4 regions of the Bacillus sp. LH1 genome follow, and region 4 is predicted to be linked to each of the others. Evidence: a T-box and tRNA genes for the amino acid it is inferred to sense, from the RefSeq annotation. Region 4 holds a T-box; the other regions hold tRNA genes.
The links. A T-box is a leader RNA that pairs with one kind of tRNA and senses whether it is charged. The one in region 4 lies ahead of metG (methionine--tRNA ligase), so its partner is inferred to be a tRNA-Met.
Positions count from the first base shown of each region.

Region 1 (5,105 bases), 140 kb from region 4:
CATCCTGGGGCTGTAGTCGGTCCCAAGGGTTGGGCTGTTCGCCCATTAAAGCGGTACGCGAGCTGGGTTCAGAACGTCGTGAGACAGTTCGGTCCCTATCCGTCGTGGGCGTAGGAAATTTGAGAGGAGCTGTCCTTAGTACGAGAGGACCGGGATGGACGCACCGCTGGTGTACCAGTTGTTCTGCCAAGGGCATAGCTGGGTAGCTATGTGCGGAAGGGATAAGTGCTGAAAGCATCTAAGCATGAAGCCCCCCTCAAGATGAGATTTCCCATAGCGTAAGCTAGTAAGATCCCTGAAAGATGATCAGGTTGATAGGTTCGAGGTGGAAGCATGGTGACATGTGGAGCTGACGAATACTAATAGATCGAGGACTTAACCATATAATATGAAGCAATGTTATCTAGTTTTGAAAGAATATAAAAAACTTGTTGACTTTCGAAAGTAAATGAGTTATAATAATTCTTGTCTTAAATGAATACAGTCTGGTAATGATGGCAGAGAGGTCACACCCGTTCCCATACCGAACACGGAAGTTAAGCTCTCTAGCGCCGATGGTAGTTGGGACCTTGTCCCTGTGAGAGTAGGACGTTGCCAGGCAAATGGAGGATTAGCTCAGCTGGGAGAGCACCTGCCTTACAAGCAGGGGGTCGGCGGTTCGATCCCGTCATCCTCCACCATTTAGCCGACTTAGCTCAATTGGTAGAGCAACTGACTTGTAATCAGTAGGTTGGGGGTTCAAGTCCTCTAGTCGGCACCAGAAATCATGGCGGTTGTGGCGAAGTGGTTAACGCACCGGATTGTGGCTCCGGCATTCGTGGGTTCGATTCCCATCAGTCGCCCCATTTTTCTTAAATAAATTAATATGCGGGTGTGGCGGAATTGGCAGACGCACCAGACTTAGGATCTGGCGCCTTTGGCGTGGGGGTTCGACTCCCTTCACCCGCACTTTTAATTAAATAACTCATACATGTCTTGCGGAAGTAGTTCAGTGGTAGAATACAACCTTGCCAAGGTTGGGGTCGCGGGTTCGAATCCCGTCTTCCGCTCCAATTTTCAATATGACATGCCGGGGTGGCGGAACAGGCAGACGCACAGGACTTAAAATCCTGCGGTGGGTGACCACCGTGCGGGTTCGACCCCCGCCCTCGGCACCATATGCGCCCGTAGCTCAATTGGATAGAGCGTTTGACTACGGATCAAGAGGTTAGGGGTTCGACTCCTCTCGGGCGCGCTTTTATTAACGGGAAGTGGCTCAGCTTGGTAGAGCACCTGGTTTGGGACCAGGGGGTCGCAGGTTCAAATCCTGTCTTCCCGATATTCCTAAAAAACATGGGGCCTTAGCTCAGCTGGGAGAGCGCCTGCCTTGCACGCAGGAGGTCAGCGGTTCGATCCCGCTAGGCTCCACTTATATTAATATCATTTATGGCGGTGTAGCTCAGCTGGCTAGAGCGTACGGTTCATACCCGTGAGGTCGGGGGTTCGATCCCCTCCGCCGCTACCATAAAGGACCTTTAGCTCAGCTGGTTAGAGCAGACGGCTCATAACCGTCCGGTCGTAGGTTCGAGTCCTACAAGGTCCACCATTAGACGTATATATCTCGGAGGTATACCCAAGTTCGGCTGAAGGGATCGGTCTTGAAAACCGACAGGCGGCGAGAGTCGCGCGGGGGTTCGAATCCCTCTACCTCCTCCATTTTTTCTAAAGTAAATATTTTATCATCGCGGGGTGGAGCAGCACGGTAGCTCGTCGGGCTCATAACCCGAAGGTCGCAGGTTCAAATCCTGTCCCCGCAACCAAATGGTCCCGTGGTGTAGTGGTTAACATGCCTGCCTGTCACGCAGGAGATCGCCGGTTCGACCCAGGTCGGGACCGCCATTTTTACATAAAGGCTCGGTAGAGCAGAGGACTGAAAATCCTCGTGTCGGCGGTTCGATTCCGTCCCGAGCCACCATTTTGAAAACGCAAGCCGACTTAGCTCAATTGGTAGAGCAACTGACTTGTAATCAGTAGGTTGGGGGTTCAAGTCCTCTAGTCGGCACCACTTTCAAAATGAGCCATTAGCTCAGTTGGTAGAGCATCTGACTTTTAATCAGAGGGTCGAAGGTTCGAGTCCTTCATGGCTCACCATTTACAATTTAATGCGGGTGTAGTTTAGTGGTAAAACAAGAGCCTTCCAAGCTCTGGTCGAGAGTTCGATTCTCTTCACCCGCTTTTCAATTATGGGCCTATAGCTCAGCTGGTTAGAGCGCACGCCTGATAAGCGTGAGGTCGATGGTTCGAGTCCATTTAGGCCCACCATAATTGTTCCGCAGTAGCTCAGTGGTAGAGCTATCGGCTGTTAACCGATCGGTCGTAGGTTCGAGTCCTACCTGCGGAGCCATATTTATAGAGAAGTACCCAAGTGGCTCAAGGGGCTCCCCTGCTAAGGGAGTAGATCGCGAACGCGGTGCGAGGGTTCGAATCCCTTCTTCTCTGCCAGAACTGGCCCGTTGGTCAAGTGGTTAAGACACCGCCCTTTCACGGCGGTAACACGGGTTCGAATCCCGTACGGGTCATACTAAAAGAGATAGCATAATCTGCTATCTCTTTTTTGTTGTATAAAAATGGACTTTGGATAGTCTGCTTTTTTATGCAATAGAAGAAATATGAAGTATTCGCTGTTGCAGTTGGGTACATAGAGAGCCGTAAATACAATCATGTTAATTATTTGGACCTGTATGAATATGAAGGAATTAACTTCAACTTGAACTTTTACCCCAGCTGTATGGCTGTAGCCTCCTACACTTGGAGAAACCGATGAAAATGCATCTGGGAGCTACTGTGGAAAATAAATAATATATAGAAGAAGCTGCTTTCTCTCAATAGCTGTGATCTACTGAAGACAGCTTTTTTATGTTGTCAGTATTGTCGAGTTTTGTCGGTAAGTCGATATATTGCAAAAATCGCTGATATAATTTGAGTTACGATCGATAAATTTTAATAATCGCTGATATATTTGGAGTTACGGTCGATATATTCTAAAAATCGCTGGTATAATTTCACTTACCGACAAAAACCACAAGAAAATCCCTTTCACAATCTAAAGAAAACGCCTCCATTGAAATGGATTCCACACCTATTCCAATAACTTTACACTCTATGTGAAAAAGTTCACAAATAGGTCATAATTTGTGAACTTTTTCACAATAATACGTGCTACAATATGAATGTAAAGAAGTTAAACAACATTAAATTAGTATTTTAATTAATTACTTAAACAATCATAAAAAAATATATGTGAACAATAGAGAGGGGAAATTACCATGAAAAAAGGTATCAATCGTGTAGTATTAGTAGGAACAGGAGCTGTAGGTTGTAGTTACGCTTACTCAATGATCAACCAAGGTGTAGCTGAAGAATTCGTATTAGTAGATGTTAATGAAGCAAAAGCAGAAGGGGAAGCAATGGACTTAAGCCATGCGGTACCATTCTCTCCATCACCAACAAAAGTTTGGAGCGGTAGCTATGCAGATTGTAAAGATGCAGATTTAGTTGTTATCACTGCTGGGTTACCACAAAAGCCAGGTGAAACTCGTTTAGACTTAGTTGAGAAAAATACAAAGATCTTTAAACAAATCGTTCGAGGCATTATGGATAGCGGATTCGATGGAATCTTCTTAATCGCAACTAACCCAGTTGATATTTTAACTTACGTAACTTGGAAAGAATCTGGTTTACCGAAAGAGCGCGTAATCGGTTCTGGTACTACTTTAGACTCTGCTCGTTTCCGTTACATGTTAGGTGACTACTTAGATGTAGATCCACGTAACGTTCATGCTTACATCGTTGGTGAACACGGTGACACTGAACTTCCAGTATGGAGCCACGCTACTATCGGTGTACAAAAATTAGAAACAATCTTAGCTAACAACGAACAGTACAAACAAGAAGACTTAGACAAAATCTTCGAAAACGTACGTGATGCAGCTTACCATATCATCGAGCGTAAAGGTGCAACTTACTACGGAATCGGTATGTCACTACTTCGTGTAACTAAAGCAATCTTAAACAACGAGAACAGCGTATTAACTGTATCTGCATACCTTGAAGGTCAATACGGCGAGAAAGATGCTTACGTAGGTGTTCCAGCTGTAATTAACCGCGAAGGTGTACGTGAAATCGTAGAACTTGAGCTAAATGAAGATGAAAAAGCGAAGTTCGCTCATTCTGTAAAAGTATTAAAAGAAACAATGGCACCAGTACTATAATAATTGCTAAATAGTTCAGAGGTGGGAAACTGCTTCTTACCTCTGAACTTATATAATTTAATATAAATTCCTTTTCCGGTTTCCCTTGTATATCCCCAATATACCCCTTTTGCTGGATAAGGGTCGTTTATAGAAAAAGAGCACTCTATTTTACGTAGAGTGCTCTTTATTATTCCGCTATTTGCCGGGCAGTAAAACCTCAATTGATTAAAGTTTCACTTTATTATTTTTTAGGCGTTAATCCTAATTTCTTTAAAATATCTGCCAGTGTACCGCTTTTTGATTTTTCTACAGGTGTTTGTGACTTAGATGCATCTGGCCCTTTTTTCAAGAAGTTCTTTTCAACGAAGCGAATATCTTTTTCGTCGACAATACCATCTTTATTAAGATCTCCGTCTTTTACAGTTAGTCCTTTTTTACCATAGTTGCTAGCAATGATTTCAGCATCTTTAATATCGATTACTTTATCACCATTTACATCGCCGGCAAGGTTTTCGTCAGGTCTTGCATAATAATATTGGCCAAGCAACTTACCGTCTTTTTCAGTACCAAGTTTCGTTGTTAGGCGGCTTGTTAAATGTCCTGGCACCTCTACATATAAGTTATAGTCGCGTTTATTAACTGGAAGTCCATTTAGTTTGAAGTATCCGTATTTATCTAGTGAGCCTTCAAACTTATGACGGTAAGAATCAGTCGCATATACTTTTACGCCAAGCTTTGTATAATCGAACTTTTCATCTAAATATCCGCGTTCATTTAAGAATGCACCAGGTTTAATATTTCCTTCTACTAATGAGTTTAAGGACATAACTGAGAATGTTTGATCTTGAAGTACACGCATTCTATTTGGTTCTG
Region 1 is NZ_CM175007.1:4,768,101-4,773,205, reverse strand. It holds rRNA gene ACX9TM_RS24800 (23S ribosomal RNA) at 1-383, shown strand, start outside; rRNA gene rrf (5S ribosomal RNA) at 485-600, shown strand; tRNA gene ACX9TM_RS24790 (tRNA-Val) at 605-680, shown strand; tRNA gene ACX9TM_RS24785 (tRNA-Thr) at 685-760, shown strand; tRNA gene ACX9TM_RS24780 (tRNA-His) at 770-845, shown strand; tRNA gene ACX9TM_RS24775 (tRNA-Leu) at 868-948, shown strand; tRNA gene ACX9TM_RS24770 (tRNA-Gly) at 978-1,052, shown strand; tRNA gene ACX9TM_RS24765 (tRNA-Leu) at 1,069-1,157, shown strand; tRNA gene ACX9TM_RS24760 (tRNA-Arg) at 1,161-1,234, shown strand; tRNA gene ACX9TM_RS24755 (tRNA-Pro) at 1,245-1,318, shown strand; tRNA gene ACX9TM_RS24750 (tRNA-Ala) at 1,335-1,407, shown strand; tRNA gene ACX9TM_RS24745 (tRNA-Met) at 1,428-1,504, shown strand; tRNA gene ACX9TM_RS24740 (tRNA-Ile) at 1,509-1,585, shown strand; tRNA gene ACX9TM_RS24735 (tRNA-Ser) at 1,603-1,695, shown strand; tRNA gene ACX9TM_RS24730 (tRNA-Met) at 1,723-1,799, shown strand; tRNA gene ACX9TM_RS24725 (tRNA-Asp) at 1,803-1,878, shown strand; tRNA gene ACX9TM_RS24720 (tRNA-Phe) at 1,891-1,954, shown strand; tRNA gene ACX9TM_RS24715 (tRNA-Thr) at 1,969-2,044, shown strand; tRNA gene ACX9TM_RS24710 (tRNA-Lys) at 2,055-2,130, shown strand; tRNA gene ACX9TM_RS24705 (tRNA-Gly) at 2,144-2,214, shown strand; tRNA gene ACX9TM_RS24700 (tRNA-Ile) at 2,225-2,301, shown strand; tRNA gene ACX9TM_RS24695 (tRNA-Asn) at 2,309-2,383, shown strand; tRNA gene ACX9TM_RS24690 (tRNA-Ser) at 2,391-2,481, shown strand; tRNA gene ACX9TM_RS24685 (tRNA-Glu) at 2,487-2,558, shown strand; gene ACX9TM_RS24680 (L-lactate dehydrogenase) at 3,306-4,250, shown strand; gene ACX9TM_RS24675 (S8 family serine peptidase) at 4,474-5,105, opposite strand, start outside.
Region 1: it encodes a tRNA-Met, which carries the amino acid that the T-box ahead of metG (methionine--tRNA ligase) is inferred to sense. The anticodon was not compared.

Region 2 (5,105 bases), 1.0 Mb from region 4:
TTCCTATTAAATTATACGGCTGTACTTCCCACGTTTCATACGGAATAAAATGTGTTGCTCTCATTGCATCAAGCGTTCTGGATTTCATATGAGGACGCGTTATATACTCATCTATGTTCTCTTCATTTAAATCAACAAATTTAGCCTCTTGTATTTCTTCAGGTTGAATTTTTATTTCACCACTTATATATGCTACTTTAAAAACGACAGCTAGAATATGCATAGAAGTATTATAATAAACGCCTGTAATTCCGATAGGCTTCACCGTTAACCCTGTTTCCTCTTTTATTTCCCTACAGACAGCTTGATCGAGCGCTTCGCCTTCTTCTACCTGTCCTCCTGGCAACTCCCACGTATCAGCTCGCCAGTGCACTTTTGTTAATAACACTTCATTTTTTTCATTTGTTAAATAACCTGCTACAGCAACGATATGCTTTGGTGTCTTATGTTCCATATTAAGCCTCCTAGAGATAATGAATATTTTATATATCCCTATAATCATATTCCCTACCTACAACAAAATACCTTTAATACTTCATCACCTTAATTAACTTCATAAAAAAGACCCTATCCGCTAAGCGAAAAGGGTCATCTATCGTATTACTCTCCTAAGTCTACGTTGTGATAAACTTGTTGAACATCTTCTAAATCTTCTAATGCATCAACCATTTTCTCAAATTGTTCTTGAGCATCTTCAGGAAGTGTTACATCACTTTGTGCAAGCATTGTTAATTCTGCAACTGTAAACTCCTCAACGCCAGCACCTTTAAGTGCAGATTGTACTGCATGAAATTGATCTGGTTCAGCATACACGATAACAGAATCTTCTTCTTCTAGAATGTCACGTGCATCTACATCTGCTTCCATTAAAATTTCAAGAACTTCATCTGATGTTTTACCTTCAAGGCCGATAACAGCTGTCGCATCAAACATGTAAGCTACAGAACCGTTCACACCCATATTACCACTGTTTTTGCTAAATGCAGCTCGTACATCTGCTGCAGTACGGTTTACGTTATTTGTAAGTGTATCTACAATAACCATAGCTCCATTTGGTCCGAATCCTTCATAACGAAGCTCGTCATAATTTTCTTCTGAACCGCCTTTTGCTTTTTCAACTGCACGATCAATAATTGTTCTTGGAACATTGTATGTTTTCGCACGCTCTAATACAACTCTTAGTGCTTGGTTTGATTCTGGATCTGGCTCGCCTTGTTTTGCTGCCACATAAATTTCACGCCCAAATTTCGCGTATATACGGCTTGTATTTGCATCTTTTGATGCTTTTTTGTCTTTAATATTGTTCCATTTACGGCCCATACTTTCCACTCTCTTTCCCGTTTTAAATCTACATAAAAATATTAATATGAAATATAATGTGTGTTCAACACATTTTTAAAAGAAATATAAAAAGTTCATTTTTGATTCATATTACAGACATAATATAAATCACTATCATTTTGTTCTTTCGACAAGTTATATTATACATGAATTCCTACGTTTATTACGAATTTTAGAAGCACATAGTATAATTTAACAAAAAGACTCTAACATTTCTGTTACAGTCTTTTTATATTGCCAATAAAGATTTCCATATTATTCCCATAATTGTTTTCTATTGTTGTATAATAAAAATAGGAAAAAATTTGAAGAAAAGATGGAGGGTGAATTATGACACATTCCAAAGACAAAAAATCACATGCTTTTAAAGGAATAGGAGAGAAGTTAAACCCAACTATCTATCAAGTGAGATTCATGAAATTAGATGAACCAATTCGATTTGAGTCGTTTCCTGAATTAAAGGAATTAGGAGACTGGTTGAGTACTTCAACGCACATGTGGTCATGCCACTCAACTATGTACAAATACAACAGAGAAGAGTTTGAAAAGAAGTTCTTAGAAATTACGAAATTAACAGCTGATCATGTACTAATATCTACTGGTGGCGTCGGATTTAACTTCATGTCACCAGGTTGGAGAAATTCTTTATAAAATAATGAAATTATATAAAGGGATAAAAATTTATCCCTTTATTGTTTTGTAGCTTTCCCCAAATGTATCGCATGTACTAAATGAATAAGTTTACCTTAATCATTTATAACCATTTCACCAACACACCATTTTTGCTTATTTTATAGTATGATGAAAACATAAAAAGACTCTACACATTTGGTGTAGAGTCTTTTATTACGCCGTTCATGATACCGATGGTCGGGGTCGAACCGACACTCCCGAAGGAACACGATTTTGAGTCGTGCGCGTCTGCCAATTCCGCCACATCGGCACAAAAGAAAAGGCGGCAACCGGATTTGAACCGGTGATAAAGGTTTTGCAGACCTCTGCCTTACCACTTGGCTATGCCGCCATATTAAATTTTATTGGAGCGGAAGACGGGATTCGAACCCGCGACCCCAACCTTGGCAAGGTTGTATTCTACCACTGAACTACTTCCGCAAAAATGGCTGGGCTAGCTGGATTCGAACCAGCGCATGACGGAGTCAAAGTCCGTTGCCTTACCGCTTGGCTATAGCCCATCGAATTCTTACTTAATTATATGTAAGTATCCATTAGATTATTTGTAATTTTTAAAATAAAAATGGGGCGACTGATGGGAATCGAACCCACGAATGCCGGAGCCACAATCCGGTGCGTTAACCACTTCGCCACAACCGCCATGTTGTGTAAATATATTTGGCAGGGGCAGTAGGAATCGAACCCACACTGGAGGTTTTGGAGACCTCAGTTCTACCTTTAAACTATGCCCCTATGTAAATGGTGGAGGGGGGCAGATTCGAACTGCCGAACCCGAAGGAGCGGATTTACAGTCCGCCGCGTTTAGCCACTTCGCTACCCCTCCGAAACTTACATGGTGCCGGCTAGAGGACTTGAACCCCCAACCTACTGATTACAAGTCAGTTGCTCTACCAATTGAGCTAAGCCGGCGTATTTTATTAAAATAAATGGTGGCTCGGGACGGAATCGAACCGCCGACACGAGGATTTTCAGTCCTCTGCTCTACCGACTGAGCTACCGAGCCTTATTAAAATGGCGGTCCCGACCGGGGTCGAACCGGCGATCTCCTGCGTGACAGGCAGGCATGTTAACCACTACACCACGGGACCATTTGGTTGCGGGGACAGGATTTGAACCTGCGACCTTCGGGTTATGAGCCCGACGAGCTACCGTGCTGCTCCACCCCGCGATAATACTATTCATATAAAATTTATATGGTGGAGGATGACGGGATCGAACCGCCGACCCCCTGCTTGTAAGGCAGGTGCTCTCCCAGCTGAGCTAATCCTCCAAAGTGGTGACCCGTACGGGATTCGAACCCGTGTTACCGCCGTGAAAGGGCGGTGTCTTAACCACTTGACCAACGGGCCAAATATTATAAATCCTATGGCGGAGAGCAAGGGATTCGAACCCTTGATACGCTTGTGACGTATACACGATTTCCAATCGTGCTCCTTCGGCCAACTCGGACAGCTCTCCAATGGCTCCGCAGGTAGGAATCGAACCTACGACCGATCGGTTAACAGCCGATAGCTCTACCGCTGAGCTACTGCGGAATAATATTGCCTGGCAACGTCCTACTCTCACAGGGACAAGGTCCCAACTACCATCGGCGCTAGAGAGCTTAACTTCCGTGTTCGGTATGGGAACGGGTGTGACCTCTCTGCCATCATTACCAGACATTATTCTTTTGAGACAATCATTATTATAACTTATTTACTTTAAAAGTCAACAAGTTTTTTATGTTCTCTCAAAACTAGATAACATTGCTACATATTATATGGTTAAGTCCTCGATCTATTAGTATTCGTCAGCTCCACATGTCACCATGCTTCCACCTCGAACCTATCAACCTGATCATCTTTCAGGGATCTTACTAGCTTACGCTATGGGAAATCTCATCTTGAGGGGGGCTTCATGCTTAGATGCTTTCAGCACTTATCCCTTCCGCACATAGCTACCCAGCTATGCCCTTGGCAGAACAACTGGTACACCAGCGGTGCGTCCATCCCGGTCCTCTCGTACTAAGGACAGCTCCTCTCAAATTTCCTACGCCCACGACGGATAGGGACCGAACTGTCTCACGACGTTCTGAACCCAGCTCGCGTACCGCTTTAATGGGCGAACAGCCCAACCCTTGGGACCGACTACAGCCCCAGGATGCGATGAGCCGACATCGAGGTGCCAAACCTCCCCGTCGATGTGGACTCTTGGGGGAGATAAGCCTGTTATCCCCGGGGTAGCTTTTATCCGTTGAGCGATGGCCCTTCCATGCGGAACCACCGGATCACTAAGCCCGACTTTCGTCCCTGCTCGACTTGTAGGTCTCGCAGTCAAGCTCCCTTATGCCTTTGCACTCTACGAATGATTTCCAACCATTCTGAGGGAACCTTTGGGCGCCTCCGTTACACTTTAGGAGGCGACCGCCCCAGTCAAACTGCCCACCTGACACTGTCTCCCGGGTCGATAAGACCCGTAGGTTAGAATTTCAATACAGTCAGGGCGGTATCCCACCAGCGCCTCCACCGAAGCTAGCGCTCCGGTTTCAATGGCTCCCGCCTATCCTGTACAAACTGTACCAAAATTCAATATCAGGCTACAGTAAAGCTCCACGGGGTCTTTCCGTCCTGTCGCGGGTAACCTGCATCTTCACAGGTACTATAATTTCACCGAGTCTCTGGTTGAGACAGTGCCCAAATCGTTACACCTTTCGTGCGGGTCGGAACTTACCCGACAAGGAATTTCGCTACCTTAGGACCGTTATAGTTACGGCCGCCGTTTACTGGGGCTTCAGTTCAGAGCTTCGCTTACGCTAACCCCTCTCCTTAACCTTCCAGCACCGGGCAGGTGTCACCCCCTATACTTCGCCTTACGGCTTCGCAGAGAGCTGTGTTTTTGCTAAACAGTCGCTTGGGCCTATTCACTGCGGCTTTCCGTTAAGAAAGCACCCCTTCTCCCGAAGTTACGGGGTCATTTTGCCGAGTTCCTTAACCAGAGTTCTCTCGCACACCTTAGGATTCTCTCCTCGCCTACCTGTGTCGGTTTGCGGTACAGGCACCTTTTATCTCGCTAGAAGCTTTTCTTGGCAGCGG
Region 2 is NZ_CM175007.1:537,912-543,016, reverse strand. It holds gene ACX9TM_RS02860 (NUDIX hydrolase) at 1-454, opposite strand, end outside; gene ACX9TM_RS02855 (YebC/PmpR family DNA-binding transcriptional regulator) at 601-1,320, opposite strand; gene ACX9TM_RS02850 (DUF3884 family protein) at 1,672-1,992, shown strand; tRNA gene ACX9TM_RS02845 (tRNA-Leu) at 2,203-2,284, opposite strand; tRNA gene ACX9TM_RS02840 (tRNA-Cys) at 2,295-2,365, opposite strand; tRNA gene ACX9TM_RS02835 (tRNA-Gly) at 2,380-2,454, opposite strand; tRNA gene ACX9TM_RS02830 (tRNA-Gln) at 2,460-2,534, opposite strand; tRNA gene ACX9TM_RS02825 (tRNA-His) at 2,598-2,673, opposite strand; tRNA gene ACX9TM_RS02820 (tRNA-Trp) at 2,693-2,766, opposite strand; tRNA gene ACX9TM_RS02815 (tRNA-Tyr) at 2,774-2,857, opposite strand; tRNA gene ACX9TM_RS02810 (tRNA-Thr) at 2,868-2,943, opposite strand; tRNA gene ACX9TM_RS02805 (tRNA-Phe) at 2,962-3,037, opposite strand; tRNA gene ACX9TM_RS02800 (tRNA-Asp) at 3,047-3,122, opposite strand; tRNA gene ACX9TM_RS02795 (tRNA-Met) at 3,126-3,202, opposite strand; tRNA gene ACX9TM_RS02790 (tRNA-Val) at 3,229-3,304, opposite strand; tRNA gene ACX9TM_RS02785 (tRNA-Glu) at 3,309-3,383, opposite strand; tRNA gene ACX9TM_RS02780 (tRNA-Ser) at 3,401-3,492, opposite strand; tRNA gene ACX9TM_RS02775 (tRNA-Asn) at 3,495-3,569, opposite strand; rRNA gene rrf (5S ribosomal RNA) at 3,578-3,693, opposite strand; rRNA gene ACX9TM_RS02765 (23S ribosomal RNA) at 3,794-5,105, opposite strand, start outside.
Region 2: it encodes a tRNA-Met, which carries the amino acid that the T-box ahead of metG (methionine--tRNA ligase) is inferred to sense. The anticodon was not compared.

Region 3 (5,105 bases), 1.2 Mb from region 4:
AAAGACCCCGTGGAGCTTTACTGTAGCCTGATATTGAATTTTGGTACAGTTTGTACAGGATAGGCGGGAGCCATTGAAACCGGAGCGCTAGCTTCGGTGGAGGCGCTGGTGGGATACCGCCCTGACTGTATTGAAATTCTAACCTACGGGTCTTATCGACCCGGGAGACAGTGTCAGGTGGGCAGTTTGACTGGGGCGGTCGCCTCCTAAAGTGTAACGGAGGCGCCCAAAGGTTCCCTCAGAATGGTTGGAAATCATTCGTAGAGTGCAAAGGCATAAGGGAGCTTGACTGCGAGACCTACAAGTCGAGCAGGGACGAAAGTCGGGCTTAGTGATCCGGTGGTTCCGCATGGAAGGGCCATCGCTCAACGGATAAAAGCTACCCCGGGGATAACAGGCTTATCTCCCCCAAGAGTCCACATCGACGGGGAGGTTTGGCACCTCGATGTCGGCTCATCGCATCCTGGGGCTGTAGTCGGTCCCAAGGGTTGGGCTGTTCGCCCATTAAAGCGGTACGCGAGCTGGGTTCAGAACGTCGTGAGACAGTTCGGTCCCTATCCGTCGTGGGCGTAGGAAATTTGAGAGGAGCTGTCCTTAGTACGAGAGGACCGGGATGGACGCACCGCTGGTGTACCAGTTGTTCTGCCAAGGGCATAGCTGGGTAGCTATGTGCGGAAGGGATAAGTGCTGAAAGCATCTAAGCATGAAGCCCCCCTCAAGATGAGATTTCCCATAGCGTAAGCTAGTAAGATCCCTGAAAGATGATCAGGTTGATAGGTTCGAGGTGGAAGCATGGTGACATGTGGAGCTGACGAATACTAATAGATCGAGGACTTAACCATATAATATGTAGCAAATGTTATCTAGTTTTGAAAGAATATAAAAAACTTGTTGACTTTCGAGGTCAAATGAGTTAAAATGATTCTTGTCTTAAATGAATACAGTCTGGTAATGATGGCAGAGAGGTCACACCCGTTCCCATACCGAACACGGAAGTTAAGCTCTCTAGCGCCGATGGTAGTTGGGACCTTGTCCCTGTGAGAGTAGGACGTTGCCAGGCAAAATGGAGGATTAGCTCAGCTGGGAGAGCACCTGCCTTACAAGCAGGGGGTCGGCGGTTCGATCCCGTCATCCTCCACCATATATGTCGGAGGGGTAGCGAAGTGGCTAAACGCGGCGGACTGTAAATCCGCTCCTTCGGGTTCGGCAGTTCGAATCTGCCCCCCTCCACCATTCTTAATTAATGGGCTATAGCCAAGCGGTAAGGCAACGGACTTTGACTCCGTCATGCGCTGGTTCGAATCCAGCTAGCCCAGCCATTAAGAGCCATTAGCTCAGTTGGTAGAGCATCTGACTTTTAATCAGAGGGTCGAAGGTTCGAGTCCTTCATGGCTCACCATTTTAATGAAATATGCGGGTGTGGCGGAATTGGCAGACGCACTAGACTTAGGATCTAGCGCCTTTGGCGTGGGGGTTCGACTCCCTTCACCCGCACTTTTAATAAAATAACTCATACATGTCTTGCGGAAGTAGTTCAGTGGTAGAATACAACCTTGCCAAGGTTGGGGTCGCGGGTTCGAATCCCGTCTTCCGCTCCAATTTTCAATATGACATGCCGGGGTGGCGGAACAGGCAGACGCACAGGACTTAAAATCCTGCGGTGGGTGACCACCGTGCGGGTTCGACCCCCGCCCTCGGCACCATATGCGCCCGTAGCTCAATTGGATAGAGCGTTTGACTACGGATCAAGAGGTTAGGGGTTCGACTCCTCTCGGGCGCGCTTTTATTAACGGGAAGTGGCTCAGCTTGGTAGAGCACCTGGTTTGGGACCAGGGGGTCGCAGGTTCAAATCCTGTCTTCCCGATATTCCCAAAAAACATGGGGCCTTAGCTCAGCTGGGAGAGCGCCTGCCTTGCACGCAGGAGGTCAGCGGTTCGATCCCGCTAGGCTCCACTTTATTTAATATATGTCTCGGAGGTATACCCAAGTTCGGCTGAAGGGATCGGTCTTGAAAACCGACAGGCGGTGAGAATCGCGCGGGGGTTCGAATCCCTCTACCTCCTCCATTTTTTCTTTAATGGCTTAGACATATAATAATAAAATATTTATTTTTTCCTTCATGGAGGTATACCCAAGTTCGGCTGAAGGGATCGGTCTTGAAAACCGACAGGCGGCGAGAGTCGCGCGGGGGTTCGAATCCCTCTACCTCCTCCATTTTTAAAACTTTATATTGTCGCGGGGTGGAGCAGCACGGTAGCTCGTCGGGCTCATAACCCGAAGGTCGCAGGTTCAAATCCTGTCCCCGCAACCAAATGGTCCCGTGGTGTAGTGGTTAACATGCCTGCCTGTCACGCAGGAGATCGCCGGTTCGACCCCGGTCGGGACCGCCATTTATGTTGGCTCGGTAGCTCAGTCGGTAGAGCAGAGGACTGAAAATCCTCGTGTCGGCGGTTCGATTCCGTCCCGAGCCACCATTTTTTTTATGCCGGCTTAGCTCAATTGGTAGAGCAACTGACTTGTAATCAGTAGGTTGGGGGTTCAAGTCCTCTAGCCGGCATCATTTAGGGGCATAGTTTAAAGGTAGAACTGAGGTCTCCAAAACCTCCAGTGTGGGTTCGATTCCTACTGCCCCTGTAAAGTATATGGGCCTATAGCTCAGCTGGTTAGAGCGCACGCCTGATAAGCGTGAGGTCGATGGTTCGAGTCCATTTAGGCCCACCATATATTATTCCGCAGTAGCTCAGTGGTAGAGCTATCGGCTGTTAACCGATCGGTCGTAGGTTCGAGTCCTACCTGCGGAGCCATGGCCCGTTGGTCAAGTGGTTAAGACACCGCCCTTTCACGGCGGTAACACGGGTTCGAATCCCGTACGGGTCATACCAAAAAGAGTCAGCATTATGCTGGCTCTTTTTTATTTTGTTAATCCTTTTTATTACGTTACTTTCCAGAAATAAATAAAGGAATTTTGGAAAAGCTATGGTATGTATAAAAAGGAGGAAATCATAATGACACGAGTGAGAGACTTAATGAGTACCCATATTGTACATTGTACACCGCTAGACAATGTATATGAGGCAGCTGTAAAAATGAAGGAAGAATCGATTGGATTAATTCCTGTTGTTGAAAATGAGCAAGTTGTTGGGCTTGTTACTGATCGTGATTTAGTCGTTCGAGGGATTGCTGAAAAACATCCTGGATCTAATAAGATTACAAATGTAATGACAACAAATATTATCTCAGTTTCTCCAAATGATTCTATTGAAAAAGCTACAGAGCTAATGGCACAGCATCAAATTAGACGATTACCAGTAGTTGATAGTGGTCAACTTATTGGCATGTTAGCACTAGGAGATTTAGCTATAAGGGAATCAGCAGATGATCAAGCTGGATTTGCCTTGAGCGAAATCTCAGAGCGTACAGAGTAAATTGAAACTTTCATTAACCGAGAGTTTAATGGTCACTCATAAAGAGCTAAATTATATATAAATTTCAGATACATTATTCTAGTATATATGGATTAAACTAATATGTTAGCGTGATGTATCTGAGACATTATATAATAAGTATGTGGTTAATAATTTCGACATTTTTTTAAAATTTGTTATTCTTAATTTTTAATAAGAGAAAAGATGATATACTGATAGATATAAGTATTATGAGAGATTTTGAATATAACAATATTAATTTTTAGTGGTGCGATAATAAATTAATATTTCCTACATAGATGAAAAGGGAAGGGGAATTATATGAAGGCTGTACAGGGCGATCCAAATTGGAATTTGGTTACAGATACATATATAGAACCAAATAATTTCGCTGAATTATTTTCTTTGCTTGTACCTTGTCACCCAAAAGGTGAGGGGAAAGAACGAACTATATTAGTATGGAAAGAGAAAGAATTTTATAAAGAAGAAAATTTAGCGGCATTTATCGTATATGGCATGAATAAAGCAAAGAAATTACCGCAGTTTCATAAAGATGAAATTCCAACTTTAGTGCGTATTCTTCGCTTATGCCAAGAGATTGGTTGGTATGAAGAGGCAAATGATTTTATGATAGCGCAAGGATTAGCTGAGTTTGTTCATACTTCATTGGAATATGAAACATGGGATCTTTTGACGCAATCAGTTGCTTTAAATTATTTAATTATTAAATATCGTATAGGTGAATTGACAGATAGGGATATTGAAATTTGGGATAGAGTTAAATTTAATGAGAAGTGTATAACCGATTGTAAACATTTATTATCTCATAAAGAAGTATTGGAATTTACATTCTTTTATATGTGCAAGAGAGCGAAATCATTATCAAAAGAGCAATTAAATAGTGATATGATGAGTTTAGCAATGTATTGTAATACTTTTGTATATGATTTGTATACACATGATTTATTACGGAAATATCGTAAGTGTACAGATTTCCTATCATATTATGGACCTAGTCAGGCAGTTTTAGCATGTCAAAGAGCTGTATTATCTCAAATTTCCGATCGCTTAGACCCATTAAAGACAACGCATGTAGATGATTATTTATATGTGATGAAAGAAATGATGGAGCATATGACGATAGGAGTAATGGATCGATATGGTCATTTTATTGGAAAGCTACTATCTTATGTGCCATTTTTCGAAATGATACAAGTTCCACAGCATGCATATTATTGTGAAGAATTACTGTATATTTGTAAGGGCATTGAATATAAAGAAGAAACACTACGCAATTATATATTTATACAATTACATGATTGTTTACCATCATTTTTTAGGCTATTTCTTAAAAATAAGCGTTACGCAACGATTCATGATATTCTTTTCTATTGGTGCGATGACGAACAACGAATGAGCTTAGAGAAAAAATATAATCTGAGCTTTATTTATGAAAAATATGCTTGTGGATAAACAATATTTTCGATATGAAAAATTAATATAAATTAAAAAGGATCTCCAGTTTATGTGAGATCCTTTTTTGTTAGTAAAACAAGGAGAAAGTGATTAAGACAAGAAACAACATTCCATATAGGAGAAGTTGTGCAGTATAACTTCCTTGTATACCAAAAAAAGTATTGGCTTTCTTATACAAATGCAATATGTATTTTATTGGAGCAT
Region 3 is NZ_CM175007.1:748,290-753,394, forward strand. It holds rRNA gene ACX9TM_RS03745 (23S ribosomal RNA) at 1-842, shown strand, start outside; rRNA gene rrf (5S ribosomal RNA) at 945-1,060, shown strand; tRNA gene ACX9TM_RS03755 (tRNA-Val) at 1,066-1,141, shown strand; tRNA gene ACX9TM_RS03760 (tRNA-Tyr) at 1,150-1,233, shown strand; tRNA gene ACX9TM_RS03765 (tRNA-Gln) at 1,245-1,319, shown strand; tRNA gene ACX9TM_RS03770 (tRNA-Lys) at 1,324-1,399, shown strand; tRNA gene ACX9TM_RS03775 (tRNA-Leu) at 1,414-1,494, shown strand; tRNA gene ACX9TM_RS03780 (tRNA-Gly) at 1,524-1,598, shown strand; tRNA gene ACX9TM_RS03785 (tRNA-Leu) at 1,615-1,703, shown strand; tRNA gene ACX9TM_RS03790 (tRNA-Arg) at 1,707-1,780, shown strand; tRNA gene ACX9TM_RS03795 (tRNA-Pro) at 1,791-1,864, shown strand; tRNA gene ACX9TM_RS03800 (tRNA-Ala) at 1,881-1,953, shown strand; tRNA gene ACX9TM_RS03805 (tRNA-Ser) at 1,974-2,066, shown strand; tRNA gene ACX9TM_RS03810 (tRNA-Ser) at 2,122-2,214, shown strand; tRNA gene ACX9TM_RS03815 (tRNA-Met) at 2,235-2,311, shown strand; tRNA gene ACX9TM_RS03820 (tRNA-Asp) at 2,315-2,390, shown strand; tRNA gene ACX9TM_RS03825 (tRNA-Phe) at 2,399-2,474, shown strand; tRNA gene ACX9TM_RS03830 (tRNA-Thr) at 2,485-2,557, shown strand; tRNA gene ACX9TM_RS03835 (tRNA-Trp) at 2,564-2,634, shown strand; tRNA gene ACX9TM_RS03840 (tRNA-Ile) at 2,645-2,721, shown strand; tRNA gene ACX9TM_RS03845 (tRNA-Asn) at 2,730-2,804, shown strand; tRNA gene ACX9TM_RS03850 (tRNA-Glu) at 2,806-2,877, shown strand; gene ACX9TM_RS03855 (CBS domain-containing protein) at 3,006-3,425, shown strand; gene ACX9TM_RS03860 (DUF3965 domain-containing protein) at 3,747-4,898, shown strand.
Region 3: it encodes a tRNA-Met, which carries the amino acid that the T-box ahead of metG (methionine--tRNA ligase) is inferred to sense. The anticodon was not compared.

Region 4 (5,105 bases):
CAGGTGGTGGTAGACCACCTTACCATCCAAAAATAGATTGAAATGTGGTCTTATTTGTGTTGCTCATAATTTACGGAAGTAGGCAATAACGGCTCAACTAAAAGGAGAAAATTCGAAATTTTAGGAGGGAATCAACAGTGTTCCTTTCCCTTAAAGTATTTTTTACCCATATAAAGGAAAAACAAAGAGGTTGTCTACAAAAGGTAGTTTTTAGTGACCTTTTGAGACAGCCTCTTTCTAACAATTTGGAGCTCATAGAAGTATAAATGAAAGTTTCGCGTTAAATGTTTGTTTTGAAATGAGAGACGAGAACTTCAAGTTCTTGTACGATTGTTTTCATTTCAGATGATTTGTTAGCCACGATACTCATTTTGTTTACTTGATCACCAGCCGAATGCGCTGTTTGTGATGTTTCTGCAGCAACTTCGTTTGAAATAGAAGCGATATTATTTAAAGCTGCGTTCATTTCTTCAGAGCTTGCAGCCATCTCTTCAGCAGTTGCAGACATTTCTTGCATTTGTGTAGAGACTTTGTTAATGTGGTTAACAATTTCTGAGAATGAAGATCCGGCGGTACGAATAACCGTAATTCCTTCAGAAGCTTCTGCTTGACCTTGTGTCATCATATCATTTGCTATTTTTGTATCAGCTTGAATTTGATGAAGTAAATGGTTAATGTCAGTTGCGGCTAGTTGAGATTGTTCAGCAAGTTTTCGAACTTCATCGGCAACAACAGCGAATCCTTTGCCGTGTTCACCAGCACGAGCTGCTTCAATAGAAGCATTTAAAGCGAGCAAATTTGTTTGCTCAGCGATATTCGAAATAGATTGAAGTGCAGTATCAATATGGTTTGTATGTGTAATGAGTCGCTCAACTACTTGTGATGTAGCGTTAACAGCTTCGTTAATTGTATGCATTTGTGTAATAGATTTCTCAATGACTTTATTCCCATCATCTGCTTTTTCTGAAGTTGTGACAGCTAAACTAGTAACAGAAGAGGCGGACTCAGCGATACGCTGAACACTCGTTGCCATGTCATCCATTGCGGTTGAACTTTCTTCAATGCTAGAAACTTGTGAACGAATATTGTGTTCAAGAGCATTCATAGTTTCTTGGGTTCTTGCGGTATTTTCCATAGAAGCGGTTGTTTCGATAAATACATTTTCGGAAGCTTCTTTTACACTTGTTGATGTTTGTTGAACTTGTTTTATTATATGCTGTAAGTTAGTGAGCATTTGATTAAAGGAATTTGCAATGTCACCAATTTCATCTTTACTTGTTACGTGTAATCTAGCCGTTAAATCTCCGTCTTGAGAAGCTAATTCTTTTAACTTCTCATCAATTTGTCGAATTGGTTTAACGAGTTTACCAGAGAACCACCATGCTAATAAGATAGACGTTAATGTACATGTAATAAGTGAGAAGAAAATAATATATTGAATAAGTGATGAAGAAGACTCGACATCAGCAATTAATGCGTCACGTTTCTCATTCTCTTCATTTGTATATTTATTAAAACGACCTAAAAGATCATTTACATAATCTGTTTGTGATAAAGCAATTTTGGATGCTTCGTCCCATTTTCCTTCACGCGCAAGAGGTAGTACCTCATTATCTATGACGCTACGCCATTTTCCACCCATTAAAATAGCTTCTTTCATTCCTTCTGGGAGCTTCTTGTCACTTGTTACTTTCTCTCTAGTAGCAGCTAATTTTTTCCCTTCTCGATTGAACTTATCTAATCCTTTTTGATCATGTGATAGCAAATATTCTTGTAAACCAGCAACTTGTGCTTGGAACCAATCGCCACGTTCTTTTAAAATCGTCGCTCTTTTTGATACATCATTTTTTAACGTTTCGATTTCACTTGCTTGATTCATGGCGAATGAAAGAATAACAATAAGAGCAATACTAAATAAAGAAGAAATGCTTAAGAGTGTGAACAGTAGTTTTTTTCGAATACTAACATATTTCATCGTTACCCCTACCCTCATTTAAACTGTTTATTATGATTTATAGATATTTAAAACAAAATTAATAAAAACATTATTATGAAGTTATTAATCTGTTCAATGAAAATTATAGCAGATAATGGAAGGAGTCAGATTAGTATTAGAAAAAGTTCTTAAAATGTATACATTTGCATATCATAAAATTCATAAATAAATATTAGAAATGCTATTGAAATTTGAAATGACATCATGTATACTTCTAATTAGTTGATAACGATTATCAGTATCAACTAAAAACATTACTCTTCGTTATGTTGGTCATACCCCTTTTTGACGACGTAAGTCAGAGACGAAATGTTGAAATATCTTGTGTCCTATTCTACAGAATTATGGTAATCTCCAACCTCAACTTATATGCGTGAGCATGCAAAAAGGATCCTATCCGTGAAGGGATCCTTTTTTGCATGCTGTCGCAATTATTGTATATAGACCAGGGATACGTTCTTCGATTCCTTCTGGTGCAGTAGAAGGAAAGACCCATCTTTGATGAGATCCATGTTCTTCAACTAGTTTTTCGATTTTAAAACGTTCTTCCGCAAGTGTTGTAATGATTTCTCCTAGCGTCCAGCGACGGATGGTTGTTTTAGGTAGCGATTCTTTCTGTGCTTCTGTAAGAAGGATGCTATAAGCAACATCATCTTCAATTAATTCTTCATCGAAATAATTTCCATTGGCCTGAAATGATGGGTGGTCGACTCCTAATAATTTTGTGTAAACAGGATGATAGTCACGAAGTATAAGCATTCCATCTCGCTTAAGTAAAGTAGCAATTTTTTGAAAGAGTGGTTTTAAATCTAGAAAGTAATGGAGTACACCAAGTTCCAGCAATACGATATCAAATGATTCGGAGAGCTGCACATTTAATACATCAGAAACGACATACTGGATAGAGACACCTGCTGCGTCCGCAAGTTCATTTGCATATTTTGCATTACTTGCTGAAATATCAACAACTGTTACTTCAGAGCCTAAAAGAGCGAGAGCAACACCTTTATTTCCTTTTGAGCCGAGTAAGTTAATAATACGTTTTCCTTTTGGAGATTGTATGTAAGGTAAATAATGTGCTACTTCGCGTGTGGGATCTTCCATAATTTTTTTTGCATAATCCTCTGGCGCCCCATGGCGATTCGTCCAAGCTTCATAAGCAGCTGTATTCCAGCTTTTTTCATTTATAGTGCTTAGTTGTTTTTGGTTCAATGTTATCACTCCTTTTGTGAACGTATAGGTATTCGGCAGGGGGATGTAATTTCCTTTTCTTTCTGGATAAAAGTTTGATTTTTCTGTGATTAAGTCGTACAATACTTGTTATACGTAAAAGCGTTGAAAAGGAAAAGTAGGATGAACACATTCTTTCCAGAGAGCTTCGGTAGCTGAGAAGAAGCAAGAATATTCATTTGAACAATGGCCTTTGAGCTTCGTCCTGAACTTATCAAATGATAATAGTAGGCGGCGACGAGAGTTGGTACTCGTTATCAAAACCACAGTATAAGAGCATATAGCTCCGTACTTGTTAAGGCTAATTATGTGAGTAATTGGCGAAATAAGGTGGTACCGCGACTGTTTATACAGCCCCGCCCTTATCTTTTTTAAGATAGGGGTGGGGCTTTTTATATTTTAAAGGAGGAATGTAAGATGAGTATTTTTATTGGGGGCGCTTGGCCGTATGCGAATGGTTCATTACATCTTGGCCATATTGCGAGTTTATTACCTGGAGATATTTTAGCACGTTATTACCGGTCCAAAGGTGAGAATGTGTTGTATGTTTCGGGAAGTGATTGTAATGGAACACCGATTGCAATTAGAGCAAAACAAGAAGGTGTGACAGCGAAGGAAATTGCTGATCAGTATCATGAAGAGTTCCAGCGATGTTTTCGTAGCCTTGGTTTTACTTATGATTGCTATACACGTACAGATAGTGAGCACCATCATGAAACGGTTCAAAATGTTTTTTTACGTTTATTAGAAGAAGGACATATTTATAAAAAAATAGTGGAACAAGCATATTGTGAAACGTGTACGCAGTTTTTACCGGATCGTTATGTAGAAGGAATATGTCCACATTGCCATGAAGCAGCAAGAGGAGATCAATGCGATGCGTGTTCTGCTATTTTAGATCCTCTTGATTTGTTAGAAAAGAAATGTAAGTTATGTGGTAGTACACCATCCGTACAGGAAACAGAGCATTTCTATTTCGCATTGCATACATTTCAGGAGCAAATTAAAAGGGCTGTAGAAATTGCCAAGCAAACAGGGACATGGCGCGACAATGCGATTCAACTAACAGAGAGATATGTAAAGGAAGGATTACTAGATAGGGCCGTATCACGTGATTTACCAATTGGGGTACCAATTCCAGTAGAAGGGTATGAAGATAAGAAAATTTACGTATGGATTGAAGCAGTGACAGGCTATTATTCAGCGAGTAAACATTGGGCTGAAGAAACAGGGAAAGATGATCAAGAGTTTTGGGATAGCGAAGCGAAAACATATTATGTGCACGGAAAGGATAATATTCCGTTTCATTCCGTCATTTGGCCAACGGTATTACTTGGAATAGGGGAGGAAGCAATCCCGCGTCATATCGTTTCGAATGAATATTTAACAGTTGAAAAAAGAAAATTATCTACAAGTAAAAATTGGGCAGTATGGGTGCCTGACATATTAGAAAGCTATGATCCAGATTCTATTCGTTACTTTTTAACCGTCAACGCACCAGAAAATCGCGATACTGATTTTTCATGGCGGGAATTTATTTACAGTCATAATAGTGAATTATTAGGTGCATACGGGAACTTTGTGAACCGGACATTAAAGTTTATCGAAAAATATTATGGTGGTATCGTGCCGAAGCGAAGTATTGAGGTAGAGCTGAAAGATAAAGTAGAAGGATTATATAAGCGTGTAGGAGAGGCGATTGAGCAAACTAAATTCAAGGTGGCGCTAGAAACAATATTTGATGCAGTACGTTTTGCAAATAAATACTTTGATGAAAAGCAGCCTTGGAAACAAAGAGAAGATGATCCAGTTTCATGTGAAGAAACGATTTATAACTGTGTGTATCTTATCGCTAATTTTGCAAATCTCCTTGAACCGT
Region 4 is NZ_CM175007.1:4,912,094-4,917,198, reverse strand. It holds gene ACX9TM_RS25545 (methyl-accepting chemotaxis protein) at 281-1,975, opposite strand; gene ACX9TM_RS25540 (class I SAM-dependent methyltransferase) at 2,390-3,208, opposite strand; T-box leader at 3,323-3,593, shown strand; gene metG (methionine--tRNA ligase) at 3,644-5,105, shown strand, end outside.